DNA from 3 places in the Filimonas effusa genome. Region 1 is predicted to be linked to each of the others. Evidence: riboswitches for the same ligand, from Rfam matches in the RefSeq annotation. Region 1 holds a riboswitch; each other region holds the start of a gene.
The links. A riboswitch is a leader RNA that binds a small molecule or an ion and turns the genes downstream of it on or off. The one in region 1 is predicted to bind thiamine pyrophosphate.
Positions count from the first base shown of each region.

Region 2: another riboswitch for thiamine pyrophosphate. It lies ahead of thiS (sulfur carrier protein ThiS); the one in region 1 lies ahead of ESB13_RS00540 (TonB-dependent receptor).
Region 3: another riboswitch for thiamine pyrophosphate. It lies ahead of pnuC (nicotinamide riboside transporter PnuC); the one in region 1 lies ahead of ESB13_RS00540 (TonB-dependent receptor).

Region 1 is NZ_SDHZ01000001.1:130,261-135,556, reverse strand. It holds gene der (ribosome biogenesis GTPase Der) at 1-429, opposite strand, end outside; gene era (GTPase Era) at 458-1,330, opposite strand; tRNA gene ESB13_RS00550 (tRNA-Met) at 1,780-1,851, opposite strand; gene ESB13_RS00545 (head GIN domain-containing protein) at 1,925-2,644, opposite strand; TPP riboswitch at 2,745-2,847, shown strand; gene ESB13_RS00540 (TonB-dependent receptor) at 2,914-5,296, shown strand, end outside.
Region 2 is NZ_SDHZ01000005.1:49,149-54,444, reverse strand. It holds gene ESB13_RS21640 (DUF5686 and carboxypeptidase regulatory-like domain-containing protein) at 1-2,502, shown strand, start outside; TPP riboswitch at 2,544-2,636, shown strand; gene thiS (sulfur carrier protein ThiS) at 2,699-2,902, shown strand; gene thiC (phosphomethylpyrimidine synthase ThiC) at 2,906-4,753, shown strand; gene ESB13_RS21625 (thiamine phosphate synthase) at 4,753-5,296, shown strand, end outside.
Region 3 is NZ_SDHZ01000002.1:1,474,512-1,479,807, forward strand. It holds gene ESB13_RS17150 (DEAD/DEAH box helicase) at 1-1,519, opposite strand, end outside; gene ESB13_RS17155 (YccF domain-containing protein) at 1,581-1,949, opposite strand; TPP riboswitch at 2,007-2,108, shown strand; gene pnuC (nicotinamide riboside transporter PnuC) at 2,096-2,722, shown strand; gene ESB13_RS17165 (response regulator) at 2,691-3,095, opposite strand; gene ESB13_RS17170 (sensor histidine kinase) at 3,092-4,195, opposite strand; gene ESB13_RS17175 (glycoside hydrolase family 2 TIM barrel-domain containing protein) at 4,378-5,296, opposite strand, start outside.

The DNA of each region.
Region 1 (5,296 bases):
AAAAAAGATATGCTCGATTCCCATGCTGTAGAACTCCGTAGCTTCCAGCAAACGGTCACCGTTATCAACCTTATTTACAGCAAGCAACACCGGCTTGGTAGTCCTGCGCAACAGATCGCGCATCGACTCATCAAGTTCAGTGATACCACTAGTGGTATCGGTCATGAAGATCAGCGCATCGGCTTCATCGATCGCTATCTGCACCTGCTTGCGGATCTCCGTTTCAAAAACATCTTCCGAACCGGCAACAAAACCGCCGGTATCAATTACGTTAAAAGCTTTACCGTTCCAGTCGGCCACACCATACTGCCTGTCGCGGGTAACACCGCTAACATCATCAACAATAGCCTTGCGCTGTTCCAGCAGGCGATTGAAGAAAGTACTCTTTCCTACATTGGGTCTCCCCACTATTGCAACAGTAAATGACATAACTCAAATAATTAATACGGACTCAAATTTAATAATACCCATATTCTTTCAGCTGCTGATCATTGTCGCGCCATTTGGGGCGAACTTTTATAAACAACTGCAGGAATACCTTTTGCTGAAGAAAAGCTTCAATATCTTCCCTGGCAAGGGTTCCTATTTTTTTAATCATCTTGCCGCCTTCGCCAATGAGAATCGCTTTTTGCGTTTCGCGCTGAACAATGATATCGGCCTGGATCTTTATCAAGGTATCTTTTTCCTTAAACTCGTTCACCATCACGGCTGAATGGTAGGGTATTTCATCACCAAACAGCTGGTATATTTTTTCCCTGATCATCTCTCCCACAAAAAACTTTGTAGGCAGATCAGTCAGGTCGTCTTCGCTATAAAAAGGATCGCCTTCAGGCAGCAGTTCCAGGATAGCGCCCTTCAATGCATCCAGGTTGCTTTCTTTAAGTGCGGATATCGTTACAATTTTTTTGCAATACGACTGCGCACCAAAAAACTTCGCTGCCGCCTCAACAACCGTTGCCTTTACCGTGTCAGTTTTATTCAAAACAACAATACAAGGCACTTTCAGGCGTAAAGAAGCAAAAAGCTGGTGATTTTCCTCCAGGTCATCTTTAATATCAACCAGTAGTATTGCCACATCTGCATCTTCCAGCGCACTCTTTACCGAATGCATCATCCGCTCATGCAGCTTGTATTTAGGCTCTATGATACCGGGGGTATCGGAAAAAATGATCTGGTAGGCGCCAGGCGACGTTAAAAAGCCTTTGATACGGTCGCGGGTAGTTTGTACCTTGGAAGATACAATAGCGAGCTTTTCACCCAGCAGCGCGTTGAGCAGGGTACTTTTGCCCGCATTGGGCTTACCAAATATGTTGACAAAACCAGCTTTCATAAAACAATGTTCATCTAACCTGGAAATGAACAAGGTAGATTGTTATAATATCCCCTCCGTTGCGGGGCCGGCAAAGGTAACTATAATCGGGCAGTAATACATATTTAAACGAAAAACAGCCGCGCTGCCGGGCACAACGGCGTAATACAGCCTAGGCAAAGAATGCATGCCACCCTAAGCAGGCATACACTTTTTTTCGTAGTAGTTCTTCCTCTTTAGGCTAGCGAAACTTTATGCATAATTTTTAGCAGCCCCCCAAGAAATCGACTTGATCCAACTTTATGCGTAATATTTATCAGCCCCCAAGTTTTCAACTTGATCCGTTTAATCCCTCAACTTTTGATATGCCCCATGATCCCTTGATCTGGTGTAATGTGGTTGAAAGCAATAAAAAAGCTTACCCGGAATGGATAAGCTTTTTATTTAAAATCCTTTAAAGATTTCCTCTGTTGCGAAGGGAGGGATCGAACCCCCGACCTTCGGGTTATGAGCCCGACGAGCTACCGCTGCTCTACTTCGCGATGTAATTGGAGTGCAAATATAGAACTTATTAGCACACGAGCAAACCTTTTTTTAAAAACGCCAGTTTATTCTTTAATCTCTTTTTCTAACATTCGACGCGCCACTCGATTCCAGCTTCTTTACAACAGCTTCTCCCTTGTAACTTACATTGCTGGCACCACTGGCCTGCAGCGACAATTCCTTTGTTGCGGTCACCTGCGCATTCGATGCACCAGACGCCTCAACAGAACAGGTAGCAGCACTCAGTTCATAAGCCCTGACAGTACTCGCACCACTTACTTCAACAGAAAACACAGTAAGACTTCCGCTGAGTTCTGCACGTGAAGCGCCACTCACCTCAACTTTTACCGCATTCCCTTTTAACGCCCCTTTAAGAGAACTTGCACCGGTGATCTCTATACGAAGCGCATTTACCGCCACTTCATTCGCCAGCCTTACAGAGGCGGCTCCCCTGAGACGCAGCAACTGCAGGTTCTTGACAGTAATATAAGCCTTCAGTTGTTTATTCCCCCAGTTCCAGCCGTTCCAGGCCCCGCCCTGCGGCACGATATGCAGCACACCATCTCTTACCTCCGTTTTTATCTTCGATACAAACTGACGGTCCTCCGCACTCACAGCTACAGCACATTCTGCCCCCTGTGAAATATAAAGGATCATACCTCCCGATACTTCAATACCGTTAAAAGCACCTACCTCACGAATCTCGGCATTTTCATCATATACCAGGTTCTGAGCCATCAACTGGGACATAGACAGCATGGCAAGGGTTAAAACTGCTATTATCTTTCTCATAGCAACGAATTTATATTGGAACGGGCGAAAAAAAAGAATGTTACAGGTTATTTAAATTTTCTGCCTTTCTTTGCAACACTGCAAGGGTGAGCTACCCGGCAGTAATTCCTCGGGGTGCTATTCCTGGAAACAGGAAGGCTGAGATTAAACCCGTTGAACCTGAACAGGGTAATGCCTGCGAAGGGAAGGCCGTCTCTTTCACACCGTGTGTCCTCTCCTATAGCAATTTCCTGTTCAGCATTATTGTAATTGATTTCAAAAAGAACAGGATGAAGTATTTATCAGGGATGATTCTCGCCTTATTTACAACACTACTGGGTTTCGCACAAACCCCATTGGAAGGCATTATCACAGACAGCAGGAACCAGCCTGTTGAAGGCGTAACCATTACCCTCTCACAAAACGGGCGAAAATGGACCTCCGCAAGCACCAACACCGGCAATTTCAGTTTTTCCGCAGCAGCCGGCAGTTATGAACTTACATTGGAAGCCACCGGTAAAAAAATGATCCGCCAGCACATCGTTCTTCCCGTACCGGGTTTACAGCGTTTCAGGATGGAAGACCAGGCTTTTTTGCTGGAACCCTTGGAAGTACGGTCTATACGGGCCTCAGACCGCGCTCCTTTCACTAAAACGAACATCGGCAAGGAACAGATCGCCAGGGTGAACCTGGGTCAGGATCTCCCCTTTCTGCTCAATCAAACACCATCGGTGATCGTAGCTTCCGATGCAGGTAACGGCATTGGCTATACCTCTATGCGCATACGCGGCTCCGATGTTACCCGTATCAACGTTACGCTAAACGGCATTCCCTACAACGACGCCGAAAGCCAGGGCAGCTTTTTCGTAGACCTGCCCGATCTTGCCTCTTCCGCAAACTCCATCCAGATCCAGCGCGGTGTGGGCACCTCCACCAACGGGGCAGGCGCCTTTGGAGCAACAGTGAACATCACCACAAATGAATTCAACGAAAAAGCCTACGCAGAAAGCAATAACAACTTTGGCTCTTTCAATACCTGGAAAAATACGCTTAAAGCAGGAAGCGGTCTTATCAATGGCCACTTTACAGTAGACGCCAGGTTAAGCCGCCTGAAAAGCGACGGCTATATCGACCGCGCTTCTTCCGATCTCAAAGCGCTCTACCTTTCCAGCGCTTATCTTTCCGACAACACCACTGTCCGCTTCAATATTATCACCGGCACTGAAAAAACATACCAGGCCTGGTATGGCGTCCCCGAAGCTTATCGCGATACCTATAGGACCTATAATGCAGCCGGAACCGAAAAAGAAGGAGAGCCTTATAACAATCAAACCGATAACTACCAGCAGGATCATTACCAGCTTTTCCTGAACCAGAATCTCGGCCGGAGCTGGACACTCAACGTTGCCAGCTTCCTGTCAAGGGGTAAAGGATATTACGAAGAGTATAAAGCCAAACAAGCCCTGCCCAACTACGGCTTACCCGGCTTTAACGTTGGAAACCAAGTACTCGATACGACAGACCTGGTACGAGACCGCTGGCTCGACAACTACTATTACGGGCAAACATTCTCCGTGCAATCACGGAACGCCTCCAATGAATTTACCATCGGTGGCAGCTGGACGATCTACGATGGCGGTCATTATGGAGAGGTGATATGGGCACAGGCCGGCGCTCCCAAGAACCACCGCTACTATGATCTCGACGCAAAAAAAACAGATCTGAACATCTATACGAAATGGCTGCATCAGCTCAACAACAACTGGAGCCTGTTTGCCGACCTGCAATACAAACACGTTGTGTACAATATGTATGGCTTCCAGGACAACCCGTCACTTATTGTAAAACGCAATTTCAATTTCGTGAATCCCAAAGCAGGTATCAGTTACCGTAAGAACAACTGGAATGCTTACCTGAGTTATGCGATGGCCAACAAAGAGCCCAACCGCGACGACTTTGAAGCCGCTCAGCAACAGCAGCCACGGAAAGAAACCCTGCACGACTTTGAGCTGGGCATAGAAGAAAAAACCAGCAAATACAGCTGGTCTGCCACTGGTTATTATATGTTGTACAACAACCAGCTGGTTCAAACAGGCGCCCGTAACGATGTGGGAGCTTATACCCGCATCAACGTTCCCAATAGCTACAGGTTAGGTATAGAACTGCAGGGCAGCGTAAACCTCAACCGCTGGGTGGCTATACAAGGCAATGCAGCCTTTAGCCGGAATAAGATAAAATCATTTACCAACTATCTCACTATTTACAACGACGACTTCGAGCATGTAGGAGAAGAAGGCACAGCCTATTCCAATACAGATATTTCCTTCTCACCATCGATCGTTGCAGGAGGCAGCATTATTCTTACTCCCGTTAAACAACTGGAAATAGGCCTGCCGGCCAAATACGTCAGCAAGCAGTACATGGATAATACCCAGAAAGCGGAACGCAGCCTGAGAGACTATTACGTACAGGATGCGAGGGTTATTTATACGATCAAGAACTTCCTGTTCAACGAATGGAATATTACAGGTTATGTCAACAATGTCTTCAACAGGAAATACGAAGCAACAGGAGCTGCCTACCCCGGCATCGCCGCCGGTTATGGCCCATATGAAGATAATTACTACACCACAATGGCCGGCACCAATTTCATGGTGGCAGTGAATATCAGGC
Region 2 (5,296 bases), on a different contig from region 1:
CTGCTTTTATTTTTGAGTGTAAGCGCCAATGCTGCTATCCTGACTGGTGTTGTAACCAATGAGAAAGGAGAGCCCCTTTCTTATGCTTCCATTCTTATTAAAGGAACTACCAGGGGTACCACCGCCAATATGCAGGGTGCTTATACGCTCACGATAGAGCCGGGTATTAACACCATAGTTTGTCAGTATGTTGGATACGAACGGCAGGAAAAGAAGGTCTCTGTTTCAAAAGAACCATTAACGCTGAACTTCAGTCTCCTGCCTTTGCAGGATAATATAGGTGAAGTTGTTGTGAAAGCAGGCGGTGAAGATCCGGCTTATGCAATTATCAGGAATGCGATCAAGATGCGTCCTTCCTATGTTGAACCGCTGGATTCATTTACCAGTGAAGCTTATATCAAAATGCTGATAAAGTTGCGAAAAACGCCGGATAAATTTATGGGACAAAAAATAGATGAAAAAACGCGCAAAGAAATGGGGTTGGATTCGGCAGGTAAAGGCGTCGTTTATTTGTCGGAATCACTTACCAGGCTGGCGATGAAAAAGCCGGGTAAGGCAAAGCTCGAAGTATTATCCGGTAGGGAAAGCGGCAGCAACGGTTATGGTTTTAATTTTCCTTCAGTGATCAACTTTTACGAGAACAATGTGAATGTGATGTCTACAGGTTCAATGTCCCGCGGATTTGTATCTCCTGTTGCCGACGATGCATTACACTATTACAAGTACAAATACAGCGGTTCTTTTTATGAAGATGGCAAGGAGATAAGCAGGATTAAAGTTATGCCTAAACGGAAATATGAACCTTTATTTTCGGGCATCATCAATATTACAGAAGGTGATTGGCGCATTCATAGCCTGGAGCTGTTACTTACCAAAGAATCGCAGCTTACCTTGATAGACTCTATGCTGATCAAGCAAATTCAGATGCCGCTATCGTCTGACATATGGCAGGTGAAAGATCAGGTAATTAGCTTTTCGCTTAATATTCTCGGCGTTGAAATGGCGGGAAGTGCTTTAAATGTTTTTAGTAAATATGATACACTGCCTCAATTTGGAGAGAAATATTTTAACAGGGTGGTTATAAGCTATGATACCGGTGTAAACAAGAAGCCCAAACATTATTGGGATAGCATGCGGCCTGTTCAACTGGAACCTGAAGAGCTCAAAGACTATGCTTTTAAAGATAGCATACATGAATTACATTCCGACCCTGCCTGGGTAAAAGCAAACAAGGACTCCATCCGAAAGGCTGAGGCCAGCTTAAACTTCTCTAATGTGTTTGTAAACGGAATTGAAGTATCCGATTATCATCCGGAGCATCCGTGGAGTTTTAGCTGGGAGCCGTTGGGTTCAATGGTAGAATATAATGCTGTAGAGGGCTATGCTGTAAAAATGAAGGCGAAGTTTCAGCAGAAATGGGGAAGAACACGCCGCCAGTTAAGCTTTATTCCTAACCTGCGTTATGGGACCAGTAACACACATTTTTATGCAGCTGGTAGTTTTGTGTTCTCAGGAATAGCCCGGAATGAAGAAGGCGAGTGGGTAGAAAAGCGTAGTAGCTGGCAATTAAGCGGGGGGAAAAGAGTTACACAGTTTAATCGTAATGAACCAATTACTCCTTTCTTTAACTCAGTTTATACCCTGCTGGAACACCGTGCTTATATGAAGATTTATGAAAACTATTTCGGTGAGCTCCGTTATAGTAAGCGATGGGATAATAGCATGCGTTTCAATGTGGCTGTATTGTATGAAGACCGTCTTCCTTTGGAGAATACATCCAACTATTCTTTCTTTAAAAAGAACCGTGAATTTACCCCCAACTATCCTTACGAACAGTTGAGCAGCCAGTTTTCGCGGCATCAGGCAGTGAGCTTTGATATAGAATGGCAATACCAGCCAGGACAGTATTATATACAAATGCCGGACAGGAAAATAGCATTTGGATCTGACTGGCCTGTTTTTGAAGTTGCTTATACAAAGGGTGTGAAAGATATAGCGGGTAGTGATGTAGACTTCGATAAGTGGCGCGTTTCAATATGGGACAATATCGACTTGAAATTAAAAGGTGAGTTGAGTTATGGAGTGAATGCAGGTGGCTTCCTTAACAGCAAGCGGGTGCCCATACAGGACTACCAGCATTTCAATGGCAACCAGTTGATCTTCGCAGGCCGTTACCTCAACAGCTTTCAGTTGGCGCCTTATTATGCCAACAGCACCACGGCATCGCTGTATGGCGCCGGCCATGTGGAATATCATTTAAAAGGAATGCTTACTAATAAAATTCCGTTGTTTAAACGGTTGAACTGGTTCCTTGTAATTGGTTCCAATACATTTTACGTAAACAGCAACAACAACTATGTAGAAGCATTTGCCGGCCTTGAAAATATTCTTGGATTTTTCCGGGTTGACTTTATTGCGTCGTATCTCAATGGTAATAAGAGTTCTACGGGTATCAGGATAGGATCGCCCTTGTTCTCCGGACCACGTTTCGGCAGAAACTAATTTTTTCAGGATTTTGATTTTTCAAATAATTGTCTACCTTCACTAAACTTTAGGGGTGCCTGTATGGGCTGAGATGATACCCTTTGAACCTGATGCAGTTAGTACTGCCGAAGGGAAAAAGTAAAGACAACTTCATGCGCTTTATATAACTTTCACGCGCCTGCATGTCATTCCTAAAGTTAAAATTGTTACAGGAATGACAATTATCTTAAACAATAGTCCCAAAGAAATTGCCGAACGGGCAACACTCGAAAGCATTGTAGCTGCTGAGCTTGGCAGTAAACGCAATGGCGTTGCCGTAGCAGTGAACAATACTGTAATCCCTAAAACGCAGCACGACAGCTATATCGTGCAGCCAAACGACACTATTCTCATCATTAAAGCAACACAAGGAGGTTAAGCTATGAGTAAACAGGAAAAAATGCCTTCACAGCAGGCTGTGTCAACCGGTGCTATCTCCGGTTCCCGTAAAATTTATGTAAAGGGTCTGCTGCATCCTATCGAAGTGGCGATGCGGGAAATAATGCTCTCGCCAACCAGGCTTGGCAATGGAACGCTCGAAGCCAACAACCCGGTGACTGTATATGATGCCAGTGGTGCGTATACCGATGATAATGTAAACATCGATATCAGGAAAGGGCTTCCCCGCCTGCGCCAGCAATGGATCCTCGACAGGGGTGATGTTGAGCCGCTGAACGAACTTTCTTCAGAGTATGGCCGGCAACGGCTGGCTGACGAAAGCCTTTCTCCGCTTAGGTTTGAGCATATTGCCACTCCTTTGCGCGCGAAAAAGGGGGCCAATGTTTCACAGCTGCATTATGCGCGTAAAGGCATTGTAACTGCCGAAATGGAATATGTCGCTATCAGGGAAAACCAGCGGATCACGGATCTGAAGCAACAGCTGAATGGCTCCTATGAAGTCTTAACACAACAGCACCCGGGACAGAGCTTTGGCGCTAATACGCCCCAGGGATTTATTACGCCTGAGTTTGTAAGAGATGAAATTGCTGCAGGACGGGCTATCATTCCCAATAATATCAACCACCCGGAATCGGAACCTATGATCATAGGCCGGAATTTCCTGGTGAAGATAAATGCAAACATCGGCAACAGCGCCGTCACTTCCTCTATTGAAGAAGAGGTGGAAAAAGCGGTATGGGCCTGCCGCTGGGGAGCGGATACTATTATGGATCTTTCTACCGGCAAGAATATTCACGAAACCCGTGAATGGATCATACGCAATTCTCCCGTTCCTATTGGCACAGTGCCTATTTACCAGGCGCTTGAAAAAGTGAATGGCAAAGCAGAAAACCTTACCTGGGAGATCTTCCGCGATACGCTTATCGAGCAGGCTGAACAAGGTGTTTCCTATTTTACGATTCATGCAGGTGTCTTGCTCCGGTATATACCGCTAACAGCAAAAAGAGTAACGGGCATTGTTTCCCGTGGTGGCAGCATCATGGCAAAGTGGTGCCTGGCACATCATAAAGAAAATTTCCTTTATACTCATTTCGAAGAGATCTGTGAGATCATGAAAGCCTACGATGTGGCTTTCTCCTTAGGTGATGGCCTTCGCCCGGGCTCCATCGCCGACGCCAACGATGCAGCTCAGTTTGCAGAATTGGAGACCCTTGGTGAATTGACAAAGATTGCATGGAAACATGATGTACAGGTGATGATCGAAGGCCCTGGGCATGTGCCTATGCATCTCATCAGGGAAAACATGGATAAACAGTTGCGTGAATGTCATGAAGCGCCTTTCTATACGCTTGGCCCCCTGACTACTGATATCGCTCCCGGTTACGATCACATAACATCGGCTATAGGTGCTGCTATGATTGGTTGGTTTGGTACTGCCATGCTTTGTTATGTAACGCCTAAAGAACACCTGGGACTTCCGGATAAAAAGGATGTGAAAGATGGCGTGATCACCTATAAGCTGGCAGCACATGCTGCAGATCTGGCGAAAGGCCATCCCGGCGCGCAATACCGTGACAATGCACTAAGCAAAGCCAGATTTGAATTCCGCTGGGAAGATCAGTTCAACTTATCGCTCGATCCCGATACGGCGCGGTCATTCCATGATGAAACCCTACCAGCGGATGGCGCCAAGGTGGCTCATTTCTGTTCTATGTGCGGACCTAAATTCTGCTCTATGCAAATAACGCAGGAGATCAGGGAGTCTGCTGCCTCAGGCTTGTTTGAAAAGGCAGAAGAATTTAAAATGCAGGGCAGTAATATCTATTCCTGATGTTAGCTGTAATCTCCAGTCCGCACCCGGTAAAAAATGAAGCGGGTATAATTAACAGCTTGTTTAAAGCCGGCCTGTTTCATTTTCACCTGCGCAAGCCTGCTGCCTCTTTGACGGAGGTAAAAGAGCTGCTTGCGGCTATTGATCCGGAATATTACCAGCGAATAGCGCTGCATCACCATCATGCGCTGGCATTGGAGACAGGGTTAACGCGCTTGCATTTTACAGAAGATGCAAGATTAAAAACTGATAAGATCTTTTGGCGCGAACTGGTGGCGGCAGGATTCAGGTTATCGACTTCGCTTCATGATGTTGAAGCTGCCAGATCGTTGTCCACTTGCTTTAGTTATGCTTTTCTGGGCCCTGTGTTCGATAGCATTTCAAAAACGGGATACAGGGCCAATGTCAATCTCTGCGGATGCAAACAGGTGACAGAGGCTGTGTCGCCATTAATTGCGATAGGAGGCATTGATAAACACAACTGTACAAAACCGCTGCAAATGGGGTTTAAAGGAGTGGCTGTACTGGGTGCCATATGGGAGG
Region 3 (5,296 bases), on a different contig from region 1:
GGCATTGCATCCAGCGAAATCCTTCCATCTGGTAGGGACGCAGGCTGGCGTTCATTTCGGCGGAGGGTTGTTTGGTAATGACTTCGTTATAATGCAGCAGGCGATGTTTCTTATCGGCTATTTCCTGTTGCAGTTTCTTATCAGTTATTTCGGCCTGGAGGTCGTCGAGTACAGAGTAGTGCAGTTTACTTACCTGTAACCTGCCTTTGTTTTCATTTCCTACTTTAAAGAGCATTCCGTACTGGGTAAACCATTCCTGCGGGATCATACCGAGGGTACCGTCTTTGAGCACAATAGCGTCCTGGTTGTGCAGGATGGCTTTACGGATGTCTTTGAGCGGCACTTCCTGGTCGCCCCAGAAGACTTTTACTTTAAGATCGAACCAATCGATATTGGCGCGGGCTTCAATTTCAACACGGGGTTTACCCGTATTATATTTAAAGCGCTGGAGTTGTTGCAGGCCATAAACGGCGAAGCCGGCATCCTGCAGTTGCTGGTTCATTTTGAGGAACCATTTATCTTTCATGACCTCATCGAAGGGCATGTAGTAGTATCGGTTGTTGCGCTGGTTTTTGAATTTAGGATGGAGGCTGCGTAGTTGTTCGTAGGCTTCCTTTTCAAGCGGTTTATTGCGCCTGATAACGGTGAGCAGGTTATTGGCATCGTGGAAATACTCCTTATCCTCATCGTAGTCGACCAGTACATCGTCGTACATAAACTGCGGCTGGACCATGAGGTACTGGCTGCTGAATTCGCTAAGCATGACCCTGGTTTGCGGTTCGGGGCTGGTAACTTCGAATTGGAGACCTTCGGAGCATTGCAGCGGATATTGCTGTTGCAGGGGAACCAGGAAGCTATTCACCACATCGTTCTTATCGCGTGCGGGAAAGCGCAGTTCCCCTTTTTTGAACATATCGAGAACGGAGACGTCATCGGGTTTAGCAGGGAGATGCAGCACATCGTCCATGAAGAAGAAAAGCGATTTGAACAGGTGTACCCTTGCCGGGGTTTGTTCTGCCATGGTGTGGGCATTCATCGTGATGGTGATGAAGTTGTCGTCTTTAATGGCGTTAAACTGCAGATGAACGGGGAGAGAGCTGATACGCAGCGGCCGCACGTTGTTGTCGGAGAAGTTGCCCTCGCGCAGTACATAGAGGGGATACTGTGCGTTGGTGATAAAAGGCCAGATCTGGTGAAGAAGAGACAGGTAGTGCGCGCGCAGGCGTGGGATGTCTTTTTCGTTCAGCATGAGCCAGGGCTGTGCGTGGTTTTTCAGGTAGCTGCTACCGGTACCGATCATGTATTCGAAGAGGCGGCCATCGGAAAAGCCTACCAGCAGGTCGAAGAGATTATCGGCCAGGGGTTTGAGCCAGGGCCAATGTTCCTGATCATCGATAAGCAGCTTGCTAAAGCGTTTCCTGTTTTTTTCCTGTTGAATCAGGATTGGTTCCAATGTAAACCCTATATGCTTGTTGGTAGTAAGGTTAAAAAGGAAACCAATTTCTTCAGTTCTATCCATTAAAGTCACCGTTAAACGGCGGCAAATTAAATTCTTACGGTGTAAGACTGAAAATTTTATTTCACACAATATCTTTTCCGAAAGGCATCATGGAGACTTCGAGGAGTTTAAAGTGTTGTTTTCCAAAAGGGATACCTATGATGGTAATATAGAGGAGCAGTCCAAAGAAAAGGTGTGTAAGAGCTGTATACCAACCTCCGCAAAGCAGCCAGATGATATTACATACGGAAGTGAGGCAGCCGTTTTGGGTTTCGCGGTTTACAACCCTTGTACCGAAGGGCATTAATACAGCGGCGGCCAGTTTAAAGCATTGCAGGCCGAAAGGGATGCCTATGATGGTAAAGCAAAGGAGGATCCCGCCTATGAGATAGCCGAGTGCGGCGAAGAATCCGCCGAAGATGAGCCAGATAAGATTGCCTATTAAATTCATACAAATGGTGTTAACAGGTAAAAGATACAGAGAATACGCTTTACTTTGCAGTTTATCATTATTAACCCGGGGTGCTTTAGCTGAAAGGCTATGGCTGAGAAAAACCCGTTGAACCTGAACAGGGTAATTCCTGCGGAGGAAGTGCTATGGATATTCAATACTGGTTATCGCTCTTTGCGGAGCAGGCGCAGCAAACGAGTGCTGTGGAATGGGTTGCTGTAATTTTTGGAGTAACGGAGGTATTACTTGCCCGGAGGAATCACATCCTGTTGTATCCTGCAGGGATTATAAGCACGGTGCTGATCGCTTATATCATGTTCGACTCAAAGTTGTATGCAGAGGCATTGCTCAACGCCTATTATTTAATCATGAGTGTTTATGGCTGGATACACTGGGCGAGGCGCCGCAATGAACCGGCACTACCTATTACGCATACCCAAGGAAAGGAGTGGGCGGTGGTTGTGTTGATTGCCGGCTTAGGATGGGCGGTGTTGTATGGCACATTAAGCCATTATACCGATGCGCATTATCCAACCTGGGATGCATGGGTAAGTTCTACTGCCTGGGCAGGCATGTGGTTACTGGCCAGACGTAAGGTGGAGAACTGGCTGCTACTGAACCTGTCGAATTTATTTGCGGTGCCTTTGTTGTTTTACAAGGCATTGCCCATGATGGCCTGTCTTACTATTTTCCTGTTTATAATTGCTGTATTGGGTTATTTTGACTGGCGAAAGAAGGCTGTTAAAACTGTACGCAATCGAGAATTTTCCTAAGGCTATCCATCAACAGTGGTTTAACGATATAATCCTGGACTTCCGAGTATTGTTTAGCGCGATCGATATCGACCTGGCTGATGGAAGAGCTGATCATGTAGATCGTTACTTTACGGGGAAGGGAAGGCATCAGTTTGATGAATTCGTCGAGGAATTCCCAGCCGTCCATTACGGGCATATTAATATCGACCATAATGATTTCAGGCAGGCCATGGGGGTCTTTCATTTTCTCGTGTAAGAATTGTAATGCCTCTTCGCCGTTTTTGAAAGTGATCACTTGCCGACAGAAGTCGTTACCCATAATCATTTTTTTTACGGCGAACACATATACCTGGTCATCATCAATAATACACGCTACTTCAGCTTTACTCATGTAATATATATTTTAAACGTAGCACCATTATTCACTTCGCTGGACACTTCAATTTTTCCTCCCATAGACTCCACCTGGTTTTTGACGATAAAGAGGCCGATGCCTTTTGCGTCTCTGTTTCCATGAAAGGTATTGTACATGCCAAAGAGTTTTTTACCGTAACGTTCGAGGTTAAGGCCTTTTCCGTTATCGGAAACACACAGGATCTTTTTACCGTCTATCTCTTCGAAGCTGATATTGACTATGAGCTGGCGATCGGGGTGACGGTACTTAATAGTATTAGACACAAGGTTAAGCAAAATGCTTTCGAGGTAAGCGGGGTTATAATCTATTTCAACGTTGTCCGGAACATTCACGTTGATGGTCACCTGGTGCAATGTGATTTCAGCAGCCAGGATGCCGGCGGTATTATTGATATATTCCAGCAGGTTTAATTTAATTTTCTGCTGCCCTATAGAAGACTGGATAGAAACAACCTCGTTCAGGTGAACAATTGTTTCGCTCAGCAGCGAAGATACTTTTTTAAGATGTTGCATGAGCTCATTCTTTTCATCTTCGCTTTCGGCCTGATCTATCATATAGAGCAGCATCTCGAAATTGCCGGAGTGTGCTCTGAGATTATGGGAAACGATATGGGCGAAATTAACGAGCCTGTTATTTTGCTCACGTGCCAGTTCATTGGTATACCGCAGTTGCAGTTCTGTTTCTTTGCGACTGGTAATGTCTTCGATATGTGACACGAAGTGAACGGGGCGGCCAAGCCTATCTCTTACAAGGGATACGCTCAAGAGCACCCAAATGATATTTCCATTTTTATGAAAGTATCTTTTTTCGATCTGGTAGTCGTTGATCTCTCCACGCAGGAGCTGGTGCGCGCAGTCCAGATCTTTAGCAAGATCATCGGGATGTGTTAATTCCTGGAAAGTTTTCTGGTGTAGTTCTACTTCTGTGTAGCCTGTCATTTCGCATAAGTTTCTGTTTACCTTCATCAGCTGGCCTTCGGTTGAAACCAGGGCCATGCCTATAGCCGAGTGTTCAAAGGCGCGTAGGAAACGCTCCTCGCTCGTTTTTAATTCGTCTATATAAATACTACTTTTCATCACTACGCCCATTTAATGATGTTAAGGTATTCAATATTGGAACCAAGGGTACTTATAAACACATTAAAAGGCCGACCTGGTTTTTTAAAAAACACTTAAGCGGCCTATAATACTGATGACAGGAGATAAAGAAGGGAGGAAAACTGCGTTTTTAAGCGGTATAACCGATTATTTCTGCTGTTTTACCGAGCGGTAATTTTAACAAAACCAGAAGACAAATCGGCGGCTTCTGCTGTAAGCGTTACAACACCGGCTCTATCATTTGATTGTATCACGGCAAGACAAAGCCCGTTTAGTGTATTACAATAAGGCGCTTTAAAAGAAGAATGACTTACCGGGCTGCCGTTGTCGACAGCTATAAGTTTGCCTTCGCCGGCGACCTTAAAGTTCACGTGTATATCGGCATCCGGAACAATATTGCCTTTATCATCAATTACCTGTACAGTAATAAAGGACAGATCCCTGCTATTTGCCCCGATGCTGGTTCTATCGGCAATGAGGCGAAGCGCATGAGGGGCTCCCGCGGTTCTTCTTTCCTGTTGCAGCACTGTTCTGCCATCTTTGCGGGCAACCGCTTTAAGCGTTCCGGGAGCGAAGGGCACGCGCCATTTTACATGCAGGCTGGTATCTTTTTTCCGGATTCCCAAAGAGGTGTTGTTGAGAAAGAGTTCCACTTCATCGGCATTATTATAATAGGCCACTACGTCGATGGTGTCGTTGTTATTCCAGTTCCAATGTGGCAAGAGGTGCAATACCGGTTTGTTGGTCCACATACTTTGGTAGAGGTAGTAAACATCTTTCGGGAAGCCTGCCAGGTCGAGGATACCAAAATAGGAGCTACGGGCGGGCCAGGTATAAGGGGTTGGTTCGCCGAGATAATCGAAGCCTGTCCATACATACATACCAGAGACATGCTGCATACGGAGGAACAGCTTCAATGTTTCTTCGTGGGTGCTTCCCCAGGGAGCGCTTACATTATCGTAGGCTGAGACGGTAAAGCCGGGATTGCCTTTGGTGAAGGGTTTGTCCCATGCTTCGGGCCAACGGCGAATGCTATCGGAGGGAATTTTATCGTAGTGCCCTCTTGTTGCCAGTGCACTT